2 linked regions of the Planctomyces sp. SH-PL14 genome follow. The protein of the gene in region 1 interacts with the protein of each later gene in a pairwise test. Links are inferred from orthologs where the notes say so. Each region holds a gene or a part of one and is shown on either strand. Other genes may lie near its edges.

Evidence for each region.
Region 2: the proteins of dprA (region 1) and recA interact in binary tests that used the Bacillus subtilis proteins (3 or more experiments, as listed by UniProt). The link is inferred for Planctomyces sp. SH-PL14 from one-to-one orthologs.

The regions. Positions count from the first base shown.
Region 1 is NZ_CP011270.1:590,570-600,830, forward strand. The notes cover bases 2,667-5,566. They hold dprA (DNA-processing protein DprA), read left to right. Parts: upstream 2,667-3,513; coding sequence 3,514-4,620; downstream 4,621-5,566. Other genes in these bases: VT03_RS02470 (dual OB domain-containing protein), read right to left, coding at 2,667-3,340; VT03_RS02480 (ABC transporter ATP-binding protein), read left to right, coding at 5,151-5,566. Outside these bases: VT03_RS02460 (hypothetical protein), read left to right, coding at 1-1,419; VT03_RS02465 (YicC/YloC family endoribonuclease), read left to right, coding at 1,658-2,524; more of VT03_RS02470, read right to left, coding at 2,600-2,666; more of VT03_RS02480, read left to right, coding at 5,567-6,164; VT03_RS34050 (ABC transporter permease), read left to right, coding at 6,161-7,066; VT03_RS34055 (ABC transporter ATP-binding protein), read left to right, coding at 7,063-8,031; VT03_RS02495 (ABC transporter permease), read left to right, coding at 8,046-8,813; VT03_RS02500 (APC family permease), read left to right, coding at 8,803-10,218; VT03_RS02505 (amidohydrolase family protein), read left to right, coding at 10,226-10,261. UniProt on the Bacillus subtilis protein: Protein that helps load RecA onto ssDNA during transformation. Binds cooperatively to circular ssDNA, is able to bridge different segments of DNA. Favors the loading of RecA onto SsbA- or SsbB-coated ssDNA and formation of RecA-DNA filaments.
Region 2 is NZ_CP011270.1:5,011,039-5,021,257, forward strand. What follows is about bases 2,292-5,149. They hold recA (recombinase RecA), read right to left. Parts: upstream 4,338-5,149; coding sequence 3,246-4,337; downstream 2,292-3,245. Other genes in these bases: VT03_RS19100 (TolC family protein), read right to left, coding at 2,292-2,723; VT03_RS19110 (alkaline phosphatase family protein), read right to left, coding at 4,552-5,149. In the rest of the region: VT03_RS19095 (sialidase family protein), read right to left, coding at 1-450; more of VT03_RS19100, read right to left, coding at 858-2,291; more of VT03_RS19110, read right to left, coding at 5,150-5,487; VT03_RS19115 (low affinity iron permease family protein), read left to right, coding at 5,719-6,174; VT03_RS19120 (DoxX family protein), read right to left, coding at 6,592-7,047; VT03_RS19125 (DUF1559 domain-containing protein), read left to right, coding at 7,313-8,266; VT03_RS19130 (carboxypeptidase-like regulatory domain-containing protein), read left to right, coding at 8,441-8,935; VT03_RS19135 (DUF1559 domain-containing protein), read left to right, coding at 9,037-9,969; VT03_RS19140 (hypothetical protein), read left to right, coding at 10,061-10,219. UniProt on the Bacillus subtilis protein: Multifunctional protein involved in homologous recombination, DNA repair and competence.

The sequences.
Region 1 (10,261 bases):
TACGGCGTCGGCAACATGGACCAGGAGCAGCTCTTCAACCGGAAGGGCCTCTGGTTCTACGAAATGCTGACGAAGCAGCGCACGTTCTACGGCCGCGTCGACGCGATCTGGGGCTTCTCCGAAGCCGAAGCCCAAAAGACCGTGGGGAATACGCCCGCCTTCCGTCAGCCGCTGAACTACAACCTGGGGGGCTCGCCGACGTACTTTGCTCCGGCCAATGGCAACCAGCTGCCGATCCCTGGTCCGTTCGAGGTGGTTCCGGGGGCCGACCCCTACCCCTTCATGCGGCCGGCCGGGCAGGTGACCGCCGTCCAGATCATCGACAACGACATCTTTCCCATTCGAACCAACGATGTCCTCCCAACCAACGGCAATGCCGGCGTTCAGGTCAACTGGGGATTCGACGACGCTGACGGCGTCGGCCTGTTGATCAGCGGCTTCTACATGGGCGAGAACAGCGAGGTGTTCGAGTCGGGCAACGAATTCATCAACGGCCTCCCGGTGACGCCGGCCATGGTCGATGCGACCCTCGGCCAAGTGCTGAACACCCGAAACGGCGCGATCGCCTACGACACCGGTCTCCCGGCGCCGCTGGGATCCGGCCTTGGTTTTCTTGGAGCGGCTCAGAAGTATGACATCCTGTTCCGGTTGGAGCACCGGACCGAGGTTGCCGGAGCCAATCTGTCGTACTACATGGCGCCGGTCTTCAAGACCTCGGCCGTTATGGTTCGCCCCTTCCTGGCCGGCCGCTACATGTACCTGAACGAGACGTTTGGATTCCGCGGCATCGACAGCGGATGGCACTATGACGTCGACCAGATCCCCTATAGCACGGGGACGACAACCACCACGACCCCCTCGACTTACCGTCCGGATCCGGGCACATGGGCTACCCGCGCCATTCAGCAGTATCCTCAGTTTGAGGCCCGGCTGAACTCGAACGTCCAGACCCATCTGGCCGGCCCGGAAATCGGTCTGCGTTACGACTTGGGTGAGGGGGATGGTTTCAAAGTCTGGGGAGCGACGACCGTGGGCCTCATGGCCAACCAGTCGAACCTCTCCCTCGACGGAAACAACATCGGCGAAGAGTTCGCTACATCGGGCTTCAACGGGATCAGCATGCTCTCGAACGATGCCCGATTCAGCTCCGAGGCATCACACGGTCGAGTTTCTCCGCTGTTTGAGCAGACCCTCGCCGTCGACTCCCGGGTGTTTGAGGCGGTTCCCTTTGTGAACGAGATCCCGGTTTTGAATCAGGCGATCCTCCACCTCGGCTACACCTTCACCGCGATCGGCCAGGTCAACCGGCCGGCGGATACCATCAACTGGGCGGGATTCCCGATCTTCCCCTCACTCAATAACAACACCCAGACCTTTGTGCTGCATCGCTTCAACTTCGGTCTCGAGTGGAAGTACTGAGAACTGGAAGCAGAAACGCCGAGCCTCGGGAGTGTTGCCGGTCGTCGGCTTCGTTCCCGAGGCTCGTTGCGTTTGGTCCCTCCCGCTTCAAACGCCATCTCACAGGACGTTTTTCGGGACACCAGCAGTGGGCGGCACTGCGGCGCAAGGCTGACGATCCCCTCCCGGATCCCTATAACACGTCGTCACAGGACAGGTGCATAGGGGCTCGGCCCGGGGAGAGACGATGTTATTGAGCATGACCGGCTTCGGAGACGGCCGGGCCGAGAATGAGCGGCTGGGGGTCCTGGCGGAAATTCGCTGCGTGAACAATCGCCACCTCAAGGTGACGATCCGGTCGCCGGAGAACTGCGGGGGGTTCGATACCGAGATCGAGCGGATCGTGCGGCAGGGGATCGTGCGGGGGACCGTCACGGTCACGATCCGGACCTCGTCCCGCGGCGCAAATCAGCTGGGGACGCTCAACACCGAGGTGCTGACGGAATACTGGAAGCAGCTCCACCAGTGGAGCAAGGAGATGCTGGCCCCGATCGCCGATGCGTCGCATCTCCTGGCTCTGCCGGGGGTGGTCGCCGGAAACGCGCTGCTGGAAGTCTCCGAAGAGGACTGGTCGACCTTCGAAACCGCGCTCAACGCCGCTTTGACGAAAGTGCAGAGCTTCCGCGCGACCGAGGGGAAGGCGATGCGGGACGAGATGGCCCGGCACTGCGACCTGATCGAAGAGTGCCTGGGGCACATCATCACCCGCGCCCCGCTGGTCGTTATCGCCTACCGGGACAAGATCAAGCAGCGGGTGAATGATCTCCTCAAGGACAGCGGGGTCACGGTAAGCGACGTCGACTTCCTGCGGGAGGTCAACATCTTCGCCGACCGCTGCGACATCACCGAGGAGATTGCCCGGCTGAAGTCCCACATCGACCAGTTCCGGCACTCGCTCGACGCCCATCCCTCGGCCGGTCGGAAGCTCGAGTTCCTCTGCCAGGAGATCTTCCGGGAGATCAACACGATCGGCTCAAAGGCGAACGATGTGACGATCGCGCACCACGCGGTCGACGCCAAGACGAGCGTCGAGAAGATCCGGGAGATCGTGCAGAACGTCGAGTGATGCAGCGGTCCTGACCGGGCGCGGAACAACGGAGTCACTGGGCGAGACGACCCGGTGACTCCGTCTTGATGGCGATCAGAGTGGGATGACGCCAACGACCACCTTGTGGTGGATCTTGCCAAACGGGCCGGCAAGGTTGACCGCGAACAGCGACTCCTTGGCAAAGACGGCAGACGTGACGGACTCTCCCTCGCCGATCGGTGGAGCATCCGGAGCCTTCTCGAGGACAGTCCGGTCGACGATCGGCAGGTCGTATTGCGTGCCGTGGTAGGTGAACCGGACGCGGCGATGGACCTGGATCGCCCCCGGCTCGCTGCCGGAGTCGGACCAGACGTGCAGCTCGGGATCGGTCGGGCGGATCAGGAGCAGCGTCTGGGGATGCTCCATCTTCTCCACGTCGGCGATGCTGATGAAATTGGGATTCCGCTTGCGGGCGTGCCAGAGCGTCGCGGGACTCTGCTCCAGCATGCCGAGATAGGCTGTCGACAGCCGGCCGGCGTGCCCCCAGCGGAATTCGGGGGCGACGACGCGGTCTTCCGGCTGGTGCTTGAGCCGATGCACGTACTCCAGCGGGACATCGATGATGTCGCACAGGTTGGGGAGCGCGCCGTCCTCCATCCGGACGTCTGCCTGCGTCAGCGAGCCCCGTTCACGGACGAGCCGCACCCAGGGACCGGCGCTCCGCAGGGCCGCCCCCTCCCACTGGATCTCCCGCCCCGCGACGCACTGGTATCCGGAACGCTGGGAGGAATTGGCCAGCAGGACGATCCGTTTCGTCACCGGAGCAAAGAGGCGGCTCGGAGGAGTGGAGCTCATGGGTGCGGGAAGCGTTTCACGCCTCCTGCTGTTCGTCAAGCGGGCCGTTGAGGGCGCGAACTGATTCGCCGAACGCTGACGGCGCTCTCGACGTGCGGAATCGCTTTGCCTGGAGGACCTTCGCCGGTAAGTTCAGGCCTGCCGGGTGACTCGGGCCGGCGAAGGGGCCAACTATGACGGACGACGAACTACTGGATCTGTTGCGGCTGCACCTCATTTCCGGGGTCGGACCGCGGATCAGCACGCTCCTCTTGGACCGATTCGGGTCGGCCGGCGAAGTCCTGCGGGCGTCGGGACCGGACCTCCTCAGCGTCGACGGCGTCGGCCCGAAGCTCTCCGTGGCGATCACCCGCGCGAGGCAGGATCCGGCCGCTGAGCGGGAGCTGGAGCGGTGCCGCGCCGAGGGAATCCGCCTCCTGATCCGCGGGACGCCGGACTATCCGCGGGAGCTGGCCGAGATTGCCGATCCGCCCGCGGTCCTGTATTGCCGCGGCACGTATGAGCCCCGCGACTCGCTGGCGATCGCGATCGTGGGGACGCGGAAGCATTCGACTTACGGAAAGCAGACGGCGGAGCGGCTGGGAGCCGCGCTGGCCCGGGCCGGATTGACGATCGTCAGCGGCCTGGCGCGAGGAATCGACGCCGCGGCGCATCGCGGAGCGCTCCAGGCGGGCGGCCGGACGATCGCCGTCGCCGCGACCGGGCTCAAGAACGTCTACCCGCCGGAGCATGCCGATCTGGCCGTCGAGATTGCACGGCAGGGATGTCTGCTCACGGAGGCACCGCTCGATCGGGGCCCCGCGGCCGGGTTCTTCCCGCAGCGGAACCGGATCATCTCCGGCGTGTCGCTCGGCGTGATCGTGGTCGAGGCGGACCGGAACAGCGGCTCTCTGTCGACCGCTGCCCATGGACGGGAGCAGGGGCGCGAGATTTTCGCGGTGCCGGGGCAGATCGACAACCTGCGTAGTCGCGGCTGCCACGACCTGATCCGCGACGGGGCGACGCTTCTCCGCGGCCCGGACGATGTGCTGGAGGCTCTCGGCCCGCTGATGGGACCGGTGCAGACCGCCTCGGACGAGGTGGTGCATTCACCGCGGGAGCTGACGCTCAATGAGCCCGAGCGGCTCGTGCTCAACGCCGTGACTCAGGCACCTTTGCTCGTCGACGAGGTCCTGAGAGCGGTCGAGATGGAGACGTCGAGAGTCCTGTCGACGCTGACGGTGCTCGAGATGAAGCGGCTGATCCGGCGGCATCCCGGCGGGTATGTGTCGCGACCGTAGTGACCGCCCTGTGGCGCTTGCTCGTACGGTGTACTTGCCAGCAAGGCTATGCCCACTCAGACCTATCGCGCGACGGCACCCGGGGCTAAGGGGCGAAGAACACAACACAGCCCCTCTTGCCGCCGGAGGCAGTTTTATAGAGCAGTGATAAACAACGGATGTCCCCTTTGTGGCACAAGCGTTGAGGACTCCTCTACAACACGCCGCTCGCTTTGCAATCCCCGCGGATTGGCGAGGGCGCATCCGGCACGTTGTCCGCGCTTGGACACTCTCTCCTTCAGACAGCTCTCGACGGCCAGGCCTCCGGCGGGCAAAGGGGCGTTGCCCCCTTGCATCCCCCACCAGGATCCCCCTGGACCCGGTGAGGCTGGCGACGTTGAGTTGCGCGTTAGGTACCGATCGGCCGGGGGCGATGTTCAAGCATTCCCAATAGTCGTCTCTTTCCAAAGCGGTTCGACGAAACCACAATCCAAATCTCGCGGAGTCATCCTCATCGAGCCCCTTCTAACGACCCGTCCCCGGAGCCGCGTGTGATCTCCCCGTCCGACCCGCAGGCTGGGCCCGTGGTGGAACTGCACGACGTCTCCCAGTTCTACGGCAAGTTTCAGGCCCTGCGGAACGTCTCCTTCCAGGTCCAGCCCGGAGCGATCGGCCTCGTCGGCCAGAACGGGGCCGGAAAGTCGACCCTGCTCAAGCTCCTGCTCGGACTCATCCGCCCCAGCAGCGGCCGCGGAACAGTCCTCGGCTACGACCTCGTCCGTGAGCGGAGCCGGCTGCGGGGACTGATGGGGTTCATGCCGGAGGCGGAGTCGCTCATTCCCGGCGTACGAGGGGTCGACCTCGTGGCGCTCGCCGGCGAACTCTGCGGCATGCCCCGGCGGCAGGCACTTCGCCGCGCACACGAAGTCCTCTCGTACCTCGATCTCGACGAAGCCCGCTACCGGCGGTGCGAAGACTATTCCGTCGGCATGAAGCAGCGGCTGAAGCTCGCCGCCGCGCTCGTCCACGATCCGCCCCTCCTGCTCCTCGACGAGCCGACCGCCGGACTCGATCCCAACGGCCGCGACGGCATGCTGCGGCTGCTGCACGCCATCGCCAGCCGGCATGGAAAATCGCTGATTCTCTCCACGCACCTCCTGGGAGACATCGACCGGATCTGCGAGCAGGTCATCATCGTCGACAAGGGGGCGATCCTGGGGGTCGGCAAGATCGGCGAGCTCCGCCGCCACTGGCGGAACCGATTCCTCATGCGATGGCGGGGCGACGGCGAGCGACTCCTGAGTGCGCTCCAGGCGGGGGGCGTCACCGTCCCTTCGCGGCCCCGCGCGGACGAGGCGTTCATCGAGATTCCCGAGGACTGGTCGCCCCGAACAGTTTTCGAACTCTCGTTGCAGCACGAGACGACGGTCTCCGACCTCATCCCGGACAACGAAGACCTGTCGCAGCTCTATCACCGCCTCGTCGGAACGGCGGCGACGGCACGGCCGACGGGGGCGGCGGCTGCGGCAAAGGATGGAACCAGTACGAACGGGAGGCCGCAATGACGTCCGGTCCAAGCGAAAGCGGCCCCGCCATGGCGCTCAGCCAGGCGGGCTACCGCACCTGGGACGGAGAGCGCCGTTCCGCGTGGTGGAGCTGCCTGTCGCTCGTCCGCGTCGGGCTCTCGCTCATGTTCCGGCGGTGGATCTTCTGGATCCTGATCGCCCTGGGGCTGATGAACTTCCTGTTCCACTTCACGTTCATCTACCTCAAGGCGACGCTGACGGTCCAGAACGGCGACTTCGGACGCTTCCTCGACAACTTCAAGGTGACGGGGACCGGCGACGCCTATGCGGACTTCATGTTCGCACAGGCGACGATCTGCGCGCTGCTCCTCGCCTTCGCGGGCTCCACGCTCATCGGCAGCGACTATCGCCAGGGAGGGATGATCTTCTACCTGTCGCGGGGAATCGGCCGCTGGCACTACATCTTCGGGAAGCTGCTGACGATCGCGGCGGTCGTCACCCTCGTCACCACGCTCCCGGCGCTCGTCCTCTACATCGAGTACGGGACGTTCAGCAACTCGCTCGACTACTTCTTCGAGAACCCGCGGATCGCGGGGGGCATCCTGGGGTATGGAGCGGTGCTGGCCATCGTGCAGAGCCTGATGGTCTTCGCCATCGCGGCCTGGGTGCCGCGGACCGTTCCGCTGGTGATGACCTGGTTGGGAGTCTTCGTACTGCTCAAGGGGCTGGCCGAGGCAATGCGGTCGATCGATGGCAACCGGATGTGGCTCCTGCTCGGATTCTGGGACGACATGCATCGTGTCGGCCGCTGGTGTTTCGGATCGCTCAAGGAGTCGCGGCCGCCGACGCTGGTGCAGTGCCTCGTGGTCCTTGGCTCGCTCTGCGTCGTCTCGCTGTTCCTGATCCTGCGGCGCGTCCGGGCCGTCGAGGTGGTGTCATGACGGCCCCCGCATCGGAGTCAAACTCCGCGCAATCCTCGCCGCTCGTCGAGTTTCGCTCAGCGACGAAGTGGTACGGCGACGTCATCGGGATCAACGATGTGACCCTGACGCTGGGCCCCGGGATCACCGGCCTGCTCGGTCCCAACGGCGCGGGGAAGACGACGCTCATCAAGCTCCTCACGGGCCAGCTCAAGCCAAGCCTGGGGGAAGTGCTGGTCCGCGGGAAGTCCGCCCGGACCGCCGCGGCCCGGCGGCACTTCGGCTATTGCCCCGAAGGAGACAACTTCTACGAAGAGATGTCAGGGCGGCAGTTCGTCCGGACGATGGCTCGCCTCCACGGCTTGCCGCCGCGCGCGGCGCGGGAGCGGACGGAGGAGACTCTCGCCGAGGTCGGCATGTCCGACCGGGCCAGCCGTGGTCTCAGCGGGTATTCCAAAGGGATGCGGCAGCGGATCAAGCTCGCCCAGGCCCTCGTGCACCGCCCGGAAGTCCTCGTCGTCGACGAACCGCTCAACGGGATCGACCCCGTCGGACGGAAGGAATTGATGGAGCTGTTCCGCCGTCTGGCGGACCGCGGGCAGGCGGTGCTGGTGTCGAGCCATATCCTGGAAGAGATGGACCAGATGGCGGACCGCGTCGTCTTCATGGGACGGGGCCGGGTCCTCGCGGTCGGCACGCTCCCGGAGCTGCGGGCCATGCTGGCGGAACAGCCGCTGCGGATTCGCGTCGCCTGCCGCCAGCAGCGGGAGCTCGCCGCGCGGCTTGTGTTGTGGGATCTCGTGCTCGGGATCGAACTGTCGGGAGACGAGGAGATCCACCTGCAGGTCTCACGGCCGCGGGAGTTCTACGAGCGGTTCGCGCGGCTGGTCGTCGAGCAGTCGTTCGACGTAGGCCGGCTGGAGACGACGGACGCCACGACGGAGGCGACGTTCAAGTATGTCATGGCGGCCGCCACGCGGTTCTGATTCCGGGAGTCCCTGTGAACGAGTCACGCTCGACGTTCTTTGCCTGCCTGGCGCTCTTCTGGCTGACGCTCCGTCGCCAGCTCCGCTCCCGGCAGACGCTGATCTGCCTGGCGCTGGCGGTCGTCGTGGGGCTGATCGTCTATGCCGCGACGTGGCGCCCCTCCGTGCGGCCCGCGCGACTCGCGAACAACGTCTTCATCCCGACCTTCGTCGCCTTCCTGATGCCGATCTTTGCGGTCTGCTACGGAGCCTCCGGGTTCGGCAGCGAGCGGGAGGACCGGACGCTCGTCTACCTTCTGATCTCCTCTCTCCCACGTCCGCTCGCCTATCTGGTGAAAGGGCTGGCTTGTCAGCTCCTCGTGGCGGCGTGGACGGTCGGAACCCTGTGGGCTTACTGCCGGATCGCCGGTGCGCCGGGAACGGAACTCCTTCCGGTCTTTCTCCGGGCGAGCCTTCTGGGGAGTCTGGCGTACGCCTCGCTGTTCCTGCTCGTCGGAGCGGTGTTCCGGCACGGCACGATCATTTCGCTCGTCTACTGGTTCTTCCTGGAGGTGCTCCTCGGCAACCTGCCGGGGATCGTGAAGCGGGTGTCGATCGCCTACTACGTCCGGTGCGTCATCTACGGATTCGGTGAGGATCTGAAGATCAAAGCGATCAACGAGGACATGTGGGTCGGCATCTCGGGCCCGGCGGCGACGACGGCGCTCGTCGCTCTGGTGGCCGGGCTGACCCTTGCCGGCGTCGGCGCGTTCAGCCGGCGGGAATACGCCGATGTCGGATGACCTCGTGCCGCCGGGTGCGCCGGGGGGAGAACTTGCGCCGCAAGGGATACCGGAATCGGCCGAAATTCTTCCTTCCGGGCCCTCCCATGTCCCCCTGAAGCGCGTCGTCGGGGTCGGCGGCGCAACGATGATGGGGCTGGGATCGATCGTCGGCACCGGGATCTTCGTGAGCCTGGGATTGGCGGCGGGGAGCGCGGGTCCGGCCGTGCTGCTGGCGATCGCCGTGGCTTCGCTGGTCGCGGTCTGCAATGGACTGAGCAGCGCGCAGCTGGCGGCGGCCCATCCGGTCAGCGGAGGGACGTATGAGTACGGACACCGGTGGCTGCATCCGCTCCTCGGGTTTGTTGCGGGCTGGATGTTTCTGTGCGCGAAGGCCGCTTCGGCGGCCACGGCGGCTCTCGGGATCGCCGGCCACGTTGCCCAGGCGCCATCGATCGGCCCCGATGCGACGGTCGGCATTGCGCTCGCCCTGGTCGCCGGGCTGACCGGGATTGTGACGGCCGGTCTTCGGATCAGCAGTGCGGCGAACACCGTCTTCGTCTCGGTGACGCTCGCGGCGCTGGCCCTCTTCATTGGCGCCGGACTCTTCTCGGGCGGCGGACCGGAGCCGGAGCGGTTTCGTCCGTTCTTCGCGCCGATCTCATCCGACGCGACACCTCTGGGCGGCTTTCTCCAGGCGTGCGCCCTGATGTTCGTCGCCTTCACCGGGTACGGGCGCGTCGCGACTCTCGGCGAGGAGATCGTCGACCCCGCCCGGAGCATCCCGCGGGCGGTCGTATCGACCTTGGCGGTCTCGGCCGCGCTCTACGTCGGTGTGGCGTTCGTGGCTCTCGGCACCGCCTCGGCCGCCGAGCTGGAGCAGGCAGCCCGCCGCACCGGAACCCCTCTGGAGCTTGTTGCGGATCGGCTGCATGTCCTCGGTCTCACCCCGCTGGTCCAGGTTGGCGCCGTGACCGCCATGCTGGGAGTCATGCTCAACCTGCTTCTGGGACTCTCGCGGGTCGTCCTGGCGATGGGGCGGCGCCGGGATCTTCCGGGCCTGTTCTCGATTCTGGACGGCCGATCGGCTTCCCCGGTTGCCGCGATCCTGCTTGTCGGGGGCCTCATCGGTGGGCTGGTCCTTGTCGGCGACGTGAAGACGACCTGGTCGTTCAGCGCCTTCACGGTCCTGATCTACTACTCGCTGACGAACCTCTGCGTCCTGCGGATGCCTCCCGCGGAGCGGCGATACTCCGGGGCCCTGGCTGCATTCGGGCTGGCGGCCTGCCTGTTTCTTGCCTTCTGGATTGACCGCCGCGTGTGGCTCGTCGGTCTGGGGTTCATCGCCGCGGGAGCGGCGTGGTGGTGGGTCGCGGAACAGGTGCGCCGCAGGAGAGGTGGCGAGGCTCCGCTCCGGTCATCATGATGGCCGCATGACACGTTTCCTGCTCATCCCGGTTCTCTCCACG
Region 2 (10,219 bases), 4.4 Mb from region 1 along the record:
CGGCATCTCTTTCCAGGTGGCGCCGTCGTCCTCGCTCATGATGCTGGGCATGCCGGGGCCGCCGCGTTTGCCGAGGTGGGCGGAGAAGACCCACAGGCGGGCTTTGTCCTGGGGGTCGACGATGCGGTAGATGCTGGGGCAGTTCTGGTGGGTCGAGAAGCCCTTGGGAAGCTGGTCGTCGAGGCGGGACCAGGTGAGGCCGCCGTCCTGGCTCTTAGCCATGGGGCCGGCGGCGCCGCCGTGGTTGATACACCAGACGCAGTAGATCGTCTTGCCGTCCGGCATCCGGAGGGTGGTGGGGTGACCCTGGTAGGTGGACTCGGTTCCGGCGGCGATGACGACCTGACGCTGGGTGTCCTGCGAGAGGTCGATGACGGGGAGGTCGGGCTTTTCTTCGGCTCGGGCCGTGGTGCAGAGGAGGGCGAGGGAGAGCAGGAGGTATCGGAGCATGATCATCTCGAGCGGGGATGATGTTGGCGGGGAGAAGTCCCGTTGTCCCGCTCTGAAGCGTGGGTGTCAAGCAGCCGGCCCGTCAAACACCGTCCTCGCCGGCACGACTGTGCTCGCTCAAACCCAATGTGCGACGGCAGCCGGGGTCAAGGGGGCACCCCTTGCCGCCGGAGGCACTCCTGTGAGGAACCGTGGTAAGTAGCGGACGTCCGCTTTGTGGAACCGGCGTTGCGGACTCGACGCTCGCTCTCGAATCCGTGCGGGTTGGTGAAGGGGCATCCGGCGCGGTGTCCGCGTTTGGACACGCGCTCCTTCAGAGAGATCGAGACAGGCCAGGCCTCCGGCGGGCAAAGGGGCGTTGCCCCTCTGCACTCCCCACCAGGGGTGCCCCCTGGACCCCGGTGAGGTCAGGCGGCTTCTGCAGTGTCGGTCACCGGTGGAATTGGGATCGGATCCGCCGGCACCGGCGGCAACTCCACCGGCGCCATCAACGGCGGCGGACTCGCCTCCATCGCCGTCAAACCACCAATCGCATAATTCCAACTGCTGATCGACAGATTGTAATCCACCAGCGCTATGTGCTCCTCGCGAAGTGCATTCGCCAACAACGTCCTCGCCCGCAACAACCGATCGAGATCCAACTGCCCCGTCGCATGCAGCTTCGTAAACGTCTCCATCTGCGTCCGCGCCGCCTTCGCCCGCTCCCGCTGACGCTCCAGCACCTCCCACGTCGCCTGAATGTTGTCGTGCGACTCACGCACCTGCTGGCGGACCATCGCCTCCGCCTCCTCCCGGGCATGCACCTGCCGACTTACCGCCAGCTGCGCCTGCTCCACCGCTGCCTTCTCTGCCCGGAAACCGAACACATGCCGATACCGCACCCCCACGGTCCAGTTACCGAAGTCATTCCCGACAATGCGATTCGCCGACTCCAGGAAGTCCGCATCGAGACCGGTAATCGAATACCCCGCATACGCCTTCAGGTCCGGACGCAACGTGTCCCGCTGCCGACCCACCTCCAGCTGCGCCGTCTGGATATCAAGCTGCCGCGCCTGAAGCTCCGGACGGGAAAAGTTCGCCGTCGCCAACCCCTCGTCCAGATCGGGAAGTCGCTGCTCCAGCACCGGCTGCTCCGTCAGCTCCAGCGTCCGCCGGTCATTGGCCGGAATCCCCAGCAGTCCGAAGAGCTGGTTCTTGGCCGCGTACAACTTCTGCCGTGACTTCTCGAGATCCGCCTTGAGCGTCTCCAGGTTCTCCGTCGCCTGGGCCACCTCGACGACGCCGACTTCGCCGATCTCGAACCGCTTCCGTTCCCGGTTCAGCGTCGTCTCCGCCTGATCGACCAGCCCCTGGTTCGTCTGGATCTGGCTGCTGGCGAGCCATGTCGACCAGTAGGCCCGCTGGACTTCGTAGAGCGTCCGGTTCAGCTCGACCTGGAACTCCCAGTTCGCCTGCTGCTCGCTCACCTTGGCGATCCGGACCCCCGCCAGGTTGACGTTCCGGTCCTTGCCGCGGAGCAGCGGCTGCTCGACCGTCAGGTTGATCGCACTGGTGTAGGCCGGGTTGTAGATCAGGAACTGCCCGCCGGGGGCCGTCTGGTTGAACGTCGTTCCGAGGCCGACGCGGGCGGTCGTCCCTGTTTCAAACCGCTTCTCGACCTGGACGACGTTCGGAGCGCCGACCGCGGGGCCGATCGTCGTGGAGTTGTACTGGCTCAGGCCGCCGCCAACGACCTGCAGCGCGGAGGCAACCTGCTGGCTCCCTTCGACCCACTGCAGTCCGGCGGTCAGGACGGGATCGAACGTGGCGTACTCGATGTCGGCCCGCTTTCCCTTCTCGCCCGGGACGAACGCCAGGACGCGCATGCGGGGGTTGCTTTGGGTCGCGGCCGTGATGGCGTCCATCAGGCCGAGCGTCAGCGTGCCGCCGGTGTCGCGAACTACCGGAAGCGTGTGGCCATCAAGAGCCGGGACGATTTCTTCTTCACCGCCGACAGTATGGGAGGTCTGCTGGATGGCTCCCGGTGTCTTGAAGCGGGGTTTGCCGTCGTCGAGGTCCCACCGGGTTCGAGCCGTGGGGGCGGCGGGAGCGGAGGGGGCTTCGGGCTGTTCCAGGTGGGCGAATTTGCGGGAGTCCCGCCATTCCCGGACCTTGGTGACTTCCGGGCTGACGTCGACGGATTTGCAGCCGACCAGCAGCACGCCCGCGGAACAGAACGCCAGCCAGCAACGGTGGTTGCTGCGGACGATCGGTCGTGAGGCGGGGTGGAACAACGTGGTCCGAACGCGGGGGCCGGATTCTGGGGGGCCCGGAGCGGGCCCTCTGCCGGCGACCCGGAACGGACTCCGCGCGGCAGGACGACCGGGGCCTCCGGCGTCGCGCGGACGTTCCTGAATCTTGAGCGGAAAGTCTATTGGAGGTCGGGAATGGGGCGGATTCCCGGTTTTGTGTTGCAGAATCTGCCGCTGGAGGGGACGGGATGGCTTGTGACCGCGTCCTTGCCGGCACGGCGATGTCACGTCAAACCCAATGTGCGACGGCAGCCGGGGTCAAGGGGGTCACCCCTTGCCGCCGGAGGCGCTTCCATGAGGAACCGTGGGACACAACGGATGTCCCCTTTGTACTCCCCGCGGGTTGGTGAGGGGGCATCCGGCACGTTGTCCGCGCTTGGACACATGCTCCTTCAGACAGTTCCCGACGAGACAAGCCTCCGGCGGGCAAGGGGGTGTGACCCCCTTGCATCCCCCACCAGGGTGCCCCTGGACCCGGTGAGGTAACCCGCTTTGCCTTTTTCCTTATTCTTCCCCGTCGTCCTCGTCCTCTTCTTCCTTCTCGCCGGCGGCGTCCACAGCGCCCGGATTGGCGAGCCGATTCTTCAGGACCTTCTCGCGGATCTCCGCCAGCAGCTTGGGGTTCTCTTCCAGGAACACACGCGCCTTGTCCCGGCCCTGGCCGATCTTGGTCTCCCCATAAGCGAACCAGGAGCCCATCTTCTGAATGATCTTGTCGACGACCGCCATGTCGAGGACGTCCGCCTCCAGGCTGATCCCGCGGCTGCCCAGCATGTCGAACTCTGCCACCCGGAACGGCGGGGCGACCTTGTTCTTGACGACCTTCCCCTTCATCCGGATCCCCACCGACTCTTCCCCCTGAGTCAGGGTCGAAATCCGGCGGACATCCACGCGGCAGGAGGCCGCAAACTTGAGGGCCCGGCCGCCGGGAGTCGTCTCCGGGCTGCCGAACATGACGCCGATCTTCTCGCGGATCTGGTTGATGAAGATCACGCAGGTCCTGGCCTTGGCGATGATCCCGGTCAGCTTCCGCATCGCCTGGCTCATCATGCGGGCCTGCCGGCCGACGTGGCTGTCCCCGATCTCGCCGTCGAGTTCCGCCTTCGGCACCAGGGCCGCCACCGAGTCGACCACGATGACGTCGACGGCGTTCGACTTGATCAGCATTTCGGCGATCTGGAGGGCTTCTTCGCCGTGGCTCGGCTGGCTCACCAGGAGCTCTTCCAGGTTCACCCCCAGCCGCTTGGCCCAGGCCGGGTCGAGGGCGTGTTCGGCGTCGATGAAGGCGGCAATCCCCCCCGCCTTCTGGGCATTGGCGACCGCGTGCAGGGCGAGGGTCGTCTTACCGCTCGATTCCGGACCGAAAAGCTCGATGATCCGGCCGCGCGGAAACCCCATTCCGCCGAGGGCCAGATCGAGCGAGAGGGCTCCCGTCGAAATCCCGTCGATCGGCTTCCCGCCGGGATCCGCCAGCCGCATGATCGACCCGTCACCAAACTCCTTGGTGATCAGACTCAGCGTGTTCTCGAGCAGTTTGGCGTGGGCGGACTGAGAGGAGGACGCCGCCGCTTTGGCCGGTTTCGCCTTGGGAGCCATCGTAAAATCCTTTGTCGGTGGTCACTTCGCTTTGATAGGTGGACAATAGTATCGTTGTGCTTCCGGGCCAGCAACAGCCGAATCGCCCGGCCGGTTCACTTTCCGAAGTCGCCGTCACGGGGCCGGGGAATGTGCCGACTGGCGAAACTTCAGCGGCGAGGCGGGGGGCTTTCCTCCGTCCTCGACCTTCCGCCTTAAGTCTTTGGTCTTCCGCCTACTTCTTCAGCCCGACCGGTTTGCCGTCGAGCTTCCACTCCGGCTTGAGCGGCACGCCGAGGTGTGTCAGCGCGGTGGCGACGATGTCGACCTGGCCGGTCGGGTCGGTCGATTCCCCACGGGCAGCGTCCGGTCCGCTGACGATCAGGAACGTCTGCGTGATCTCCTCGAACTCGTGCCCGCCGCCATGGTTCAGCCCCCGGCCGCCGTGGTCGGTTCCGACGATCACGAGCCAGTCCTCGTCGGCGAAGGTCTTGCGGGACTGGATCGCCGCCACCGCCTCGCCGACGTGTCCGTCCATCCGTTCGATCGCCGCGATGTACTCGGGGACGCTGGGGTGGAAGCCGTGCTTGTGGCCGGTTTCGTCGACCTGACCCAGGTACAGAACGACCGCCGTCGGGTCTTCCTTGCGGAGGTATTCGACGCACGCCTGAGTCGATTCGACGTCCGCTTCGACCCAGTCCCCCTTGTCGTCGAGGAGAAAGTCCCGGGAGACATCCGCTCCGGCGACGATCCGCTGGTGGATCGGGTCCCAGCTGCTGAAGTTGGCGGTCCTGGCTTCCGGACGGGCCTCTTTGAGGCGAACGAAGAAGCAGGGGAACTCGTCGTAGTGCGATCCCTGGAACTTGTTGTCCATCACGCCGTGCTTGTCCGGCCAGACGCCGGTGTAGATGTTCGACCAGCCGGGGCCGCTCACGGTGTCGGGCTTGGTCTTGCGGCCGGCATCGAGGATCCGGGTCCCGCGGAAGAGGGTGCCGTTCTCGACCAGGCGGTCGAGGTTGGGGGTCTTGGCCTTTTCGACGGCGTCGAGGCGGGTGCCGTCGGTGCCGATGATCAGGACCTTCCGGCGGGGGGCGGCTCCTTCGGCCTCCGGTGTCAGGGCGAGGAGCGGCCAGGCGAGGACGAGCAGCAGCGGGGCGAGCGATCGACGCATGGGGTTGGCACCAGGGGAACGGGGCACTGGGTCTGGGCAAGGGGAGCGGGACCGTCGCCATTGGAGCGGCGGTGCGATGGGGCAGCAGAACAGCCGGTGGGAAGACAATCAAGCGGGGCGGCGACTGGCTTCCAGGCTGCGATTCCGGGGGGCAGGGAGGGGCTGTGGTTTGGCGCGGATTTCGCTGTGACGACTGCTGGCCCGTTTTGGCAGCGGGAAGAGAGCGCTCTCATGAAAGACCATGTCGAAGACCACTCCGGATCCGCTTGTCACAGGGCGAATGGTCATCACAAGTCGTGGTTCGGCCGTGTTGCGCAGCGGACGGCGGTGTATGCCGGGCGTCCGGCGGCGTTTCTTGCGGCGGTGCTGACGATTGTGGCTTGGATCGCGTCGGGGCCGCTGTTTGGATTCAGCGATACGTGGCAGCTGGTGATCAACACCGGGACGACGATCGTCACGTTCCTGATGGTGTTCCTGATTCAGAACAGTCAGAACCGGGAGACGGTGGCGTTGCACCTGAAGATGGATGAGATCCTGCGGGTGACCAAGACGGCTCAGAACCGGTTCATGGATCTGGAGGATCTGGACGATGCGGAGTTGGAGGAGATCCGCGAGCACTACCGGCACTTGGCGGAGAAGGCCCGGACGCTGCGGGAGGAGAAGCGAGCGGCCAAGCATCCGTCGTAGCTCGAACACCGTTCTTGCCGGCGCAGTGCTGATAGCTCAAACCCAACGTGCGACGGCAGCCGGGGTCAAGGGGGCGACCCCTTGCCGCCGGAGGCGCTTCCATGAGGAACCGTGGTAAGTGACGGGCGACCGCTTTGTGGGATCAGCTATGAGGACTCACCGCCGAACACAATCCCCGCCGGTTGGTGCGGAGGCATCCGGCACGTCGTCCGCGGTTGGGCACTCGCTCCTTCAGAAAGATCGAGACGAGACGGGCCTCCGGCGGGCAAAGGGGATTCTCCCCTCTGCACTCCCTGACCAGGGTGCCCCTGGACCCGGATAGGGACAAGTGATTCTGCGTTGCGCCGCTCTACCTTCCGCCTTCAGCCTGAACCCCTTCCGCCTCCCCCACCAGGGTCCCCCTGGACCCGGTTGAAATCAGCCGCGCTTTCTCAGGAAGTAGTCCAGGCTGAAGCGGCCGCCCCCCGCCAGCATGAACAGCACGAAGACAAACAGGTAAAGCATCGCCATCTCCCGCGATCGGGCCCCCGGCGCGGCAAAGAACGGATCGTTCTTGTGGGCCACAAACGCGGCGACACACATCGTTCCGGCAAGCGCCGTCGCAGCCGGCCGGGTCACGATTCCAATCGCCAGGAAGATCGCGCCAAAGAACTCGACAATCCCCGCCGTCGCCGACATCACCCCCGGCATCGGCAGCCCCAGATCCTGCAGGTACCCGGTCATCCCCGAAAGGTTCTTGAACTTCCCCAGACCGTGCGCCACCGCCATATAGCTGCCGAACCCGACACGGACGATGAGGAGCCCGATGTCGGTCACCAGCGTCCCCCCGCCACCCCCGACCGCCAGACTCCGAAGAACACTTCCTGCGCTCATAATTGGCTCCCTAACTTAAGATTGCATATCAGCCGGATAGGCTACTGTTCGGGTAGGAGTTCACCAACCGGACTTCGCTGAGCACCCCGTTCCGTCATCCGGCATTCAGGTGGGTCGCCACTCGTTCGGGATCGCAAATTACAACGGTCGGCTGCGAGACGATTTCGCTGGTGAACGTGTTGCCGCGATACCAACCGGCGGGTACGCTGACGGGTCCCTTCTTTTCGTTCGCTCTTCCCAGTTTCGTCTGGATTGGAAATCTTCCATGTCGCGTACCCGTCTGCGCCCCGGGTTCACCCTGATCGAACTGCTGGTCGTCATTGCCATTATCGCCGTTCTGGTGGCCATCCTGCTGCCCGCCGTGCAGCAGGCCCGCGAAGCGGCCCGCCGGAGCCAGTGCGGGAACAATCTCAAGCAGCTCGGGATCGCGGTTAACAGCTACTACGAAACCCATTCCCGTTTTCCCCCCTACGGCGTGCGCGGCGGAGGAGGAAATCAGGACCAGGATCGTTGCTGGAGCTGGGCCTCCATGATCCTGCCCCAGCTCGATCAGGGAGCGCTTTTTAACAAGCTGCAGGTTGGGCAGACGAATCTGATTCCCGCCACGATGTCGAACGTCAACGACTACTCGACGGCCACGGAGGGGACGCCGGAAAAGCTGCTGCAGACGCGTCTGGCCGTTTACCTGTGTCCCAGCGCCAACGGGGATCCGGTCAACAAGTATCAGAAGAACGCCGGCACCATGATGTACGGCTTCAACAACCAGATCACGCAGACGCAAACGTCGAACATTTTTCCCTCCCTCAGGTTGTCCGATGTCGTCGACGGAGCCTCGAACACATTGCTCATCGGGGAGAAGGCGCTGATGTCCCAACCCTTCCCGTCCATCGGCGCCGCGTGGGGAGTGGGACGGTACTGCGGAGCGAGGCTCGGGATCGTTGCGGCTCAGTGCCCGATGAACACCCCTTTTGACGGAACGCATGACGCGGCGACGAACTGCTTCATCGAGCTCGATCCCGCAGGGCTCGTCAGCCGGGCTTCGCTCTCCAGCCCGCATCCGGGCGGTGCGCACATGCTCCTCTGCGATGGCGCGGTCCGGTTCGTCAGCGAAGACATCGACGCGAATCCGTTGACTGGCAGTACTAATGGTCCCGGTGGCGACTACACCTACCAGAACCTCTTCAATCTCAACGACAAGAACTCGCTGGACCCGTTCTGATCTCGCTTCATTCGAAACCCCAGGGGCTGACCTGCAGAGCAGATGAAGAGATCTCTTCCCTGAGCATTTGCCTGTTAGTCGTGTTCCCTCGGATCACGTATATCTAGTACCGGGACATCGGCTCCCCTCCTTTCGCTCGCAGGACGGCTGTCTGTGTTTTCTTTCCGAGTTCCATTGCTCGCTCTCTCGGCGTGCGCCCTCCTGACAGGGTGCGGAGGGGGCGATCGTCCATCGCTGGTCACTGTGACGGGCAAGGTGCTGATTGACGGCAAGCCGCTGGAAGGGGCGAGCGTCTTCCTGAAGCGGATTGACGCATCCGATTCGAAACACCGCCGCCCCTCGCGGGCGATCACGAATGCACAAGGGGAGTTCTCGCCCAAAACCTACGGTGACGCCGAAGGTTTGCCGGTCGGAAAGTACAAGGTTGGGGTTGTAAAGACGGAGTACGCCGAGAAGCTCCCCGAGAACTTCAACGCCGAGAACCCGGCTACCACTCCGGTCAAAATGCGGTGGCTCGTTCCCAAGCCGTACAACGATCCCGAGACCTCCGGTCTGACGGTCGAGATCACCTCGTCGGGAATGACTCCTCCCGCGATCCAGCTCGATACGGGCGGTGCGGCACCGATTGTGGAATCGACCGCCGCCAAGCGTGCCGCCAACGAACCCTGATTGCCTGACCCGTCCTGTTTCCTTCACCTCCTTTTTGATTCGCCGGTTGCGCGCTGCCCGCCGGCAAGTTCAGTTACCACCGACCCCCGCCAGGTGTCCCAATGTCTCGTCCGTTTGCCAAACGCGGCTTCACGCTGATTGAGCTGCTCGTCGTCATCGCCATCATCGCCGTGCTGGTCGCCATCCTGCTGCCCGCCGTGCAGCAGGCCCGGGAGGCGGCCCGCGCCTCGAACTGCCGGAACAACATGAAGCAGTTCGGCATAGCGATGCACGCCTACGCTGAGACCCACAGTGTGCTCCCCATGAGCGCGATGGGCCTCAACAACTCGGCGACGAACCCGGTGAACAACCTGTCGTTCCACGTCATGCTGCTCCCCTACATGGATCAGGCGACGCTCTACAACCAGTTCAACTTCAGCGCCCACTACGACACCGCCCCGAACCTGGCCCTCAAGGACAAATCCGCTCCCTACTTCAACTGCCCGAGTGCCAAGACGGTGGACTTCGTCGAGTCAGGAACGACTCGGGCCACGGTCCACTACTACGGCGTCGCGGGATCCAAGGGCAACAAGCCCGCTCCGTTGACCGGCACGTTCACCGTCGGCGGGAACACCGCGACGGACCATGGCGGGCTGTCGACGCACGGTCTGCTGACTCGCAACAAGTGCTTCCGTCTCGCCGATGCGACCGACGGCTTGACGAATACGCTGCTCATGGGCGAGATCTCCGCTGAGAACATCTCCGGCTGGAACTCGTCCTATCGTGCCTGGACGCAGGGCTGCAGCAACGCCAACGGCGATGCCGCCCACTACGCCAGCAAGAACGTGAGCAAGTTCATCGCCAAGACTTCCGGTTACAATGGAGGAACCGCGGCCAGGCTGTTCAACGACGTCTCGTTCAGCAGCATGCACACCGCCGGGGCTCACTTCTGCCTGGGCGACGGGTCCGTGCGGTTCATGGCGGACACGATCGACTTCAACGTCCTGCTGTTGGCAGCCTCGAAGGACGACGGCGTCAACATCCCGCTGGACTAGTCTGACGGGCTCACCGCGCCGGGCGGACTCTGGTCCCGTCCGGCGCGTCGCTTCGAATCTCGCGCCTCTTTCTCTTCGGGTCGGCAATCTCATGTCTTTCAATCGCACCGGACTCGCGATGCTTTTGCTGCTGGTCACGGCCGTGGGCTGCGGCGGGGCGACCTCGGAGCGGACCAACGTCAAGGGCAAGGTCACGATCGGCGGCAAGCCGGTGGTTTACGGCACGATCGACTTCTCGCCGGATTCCAGC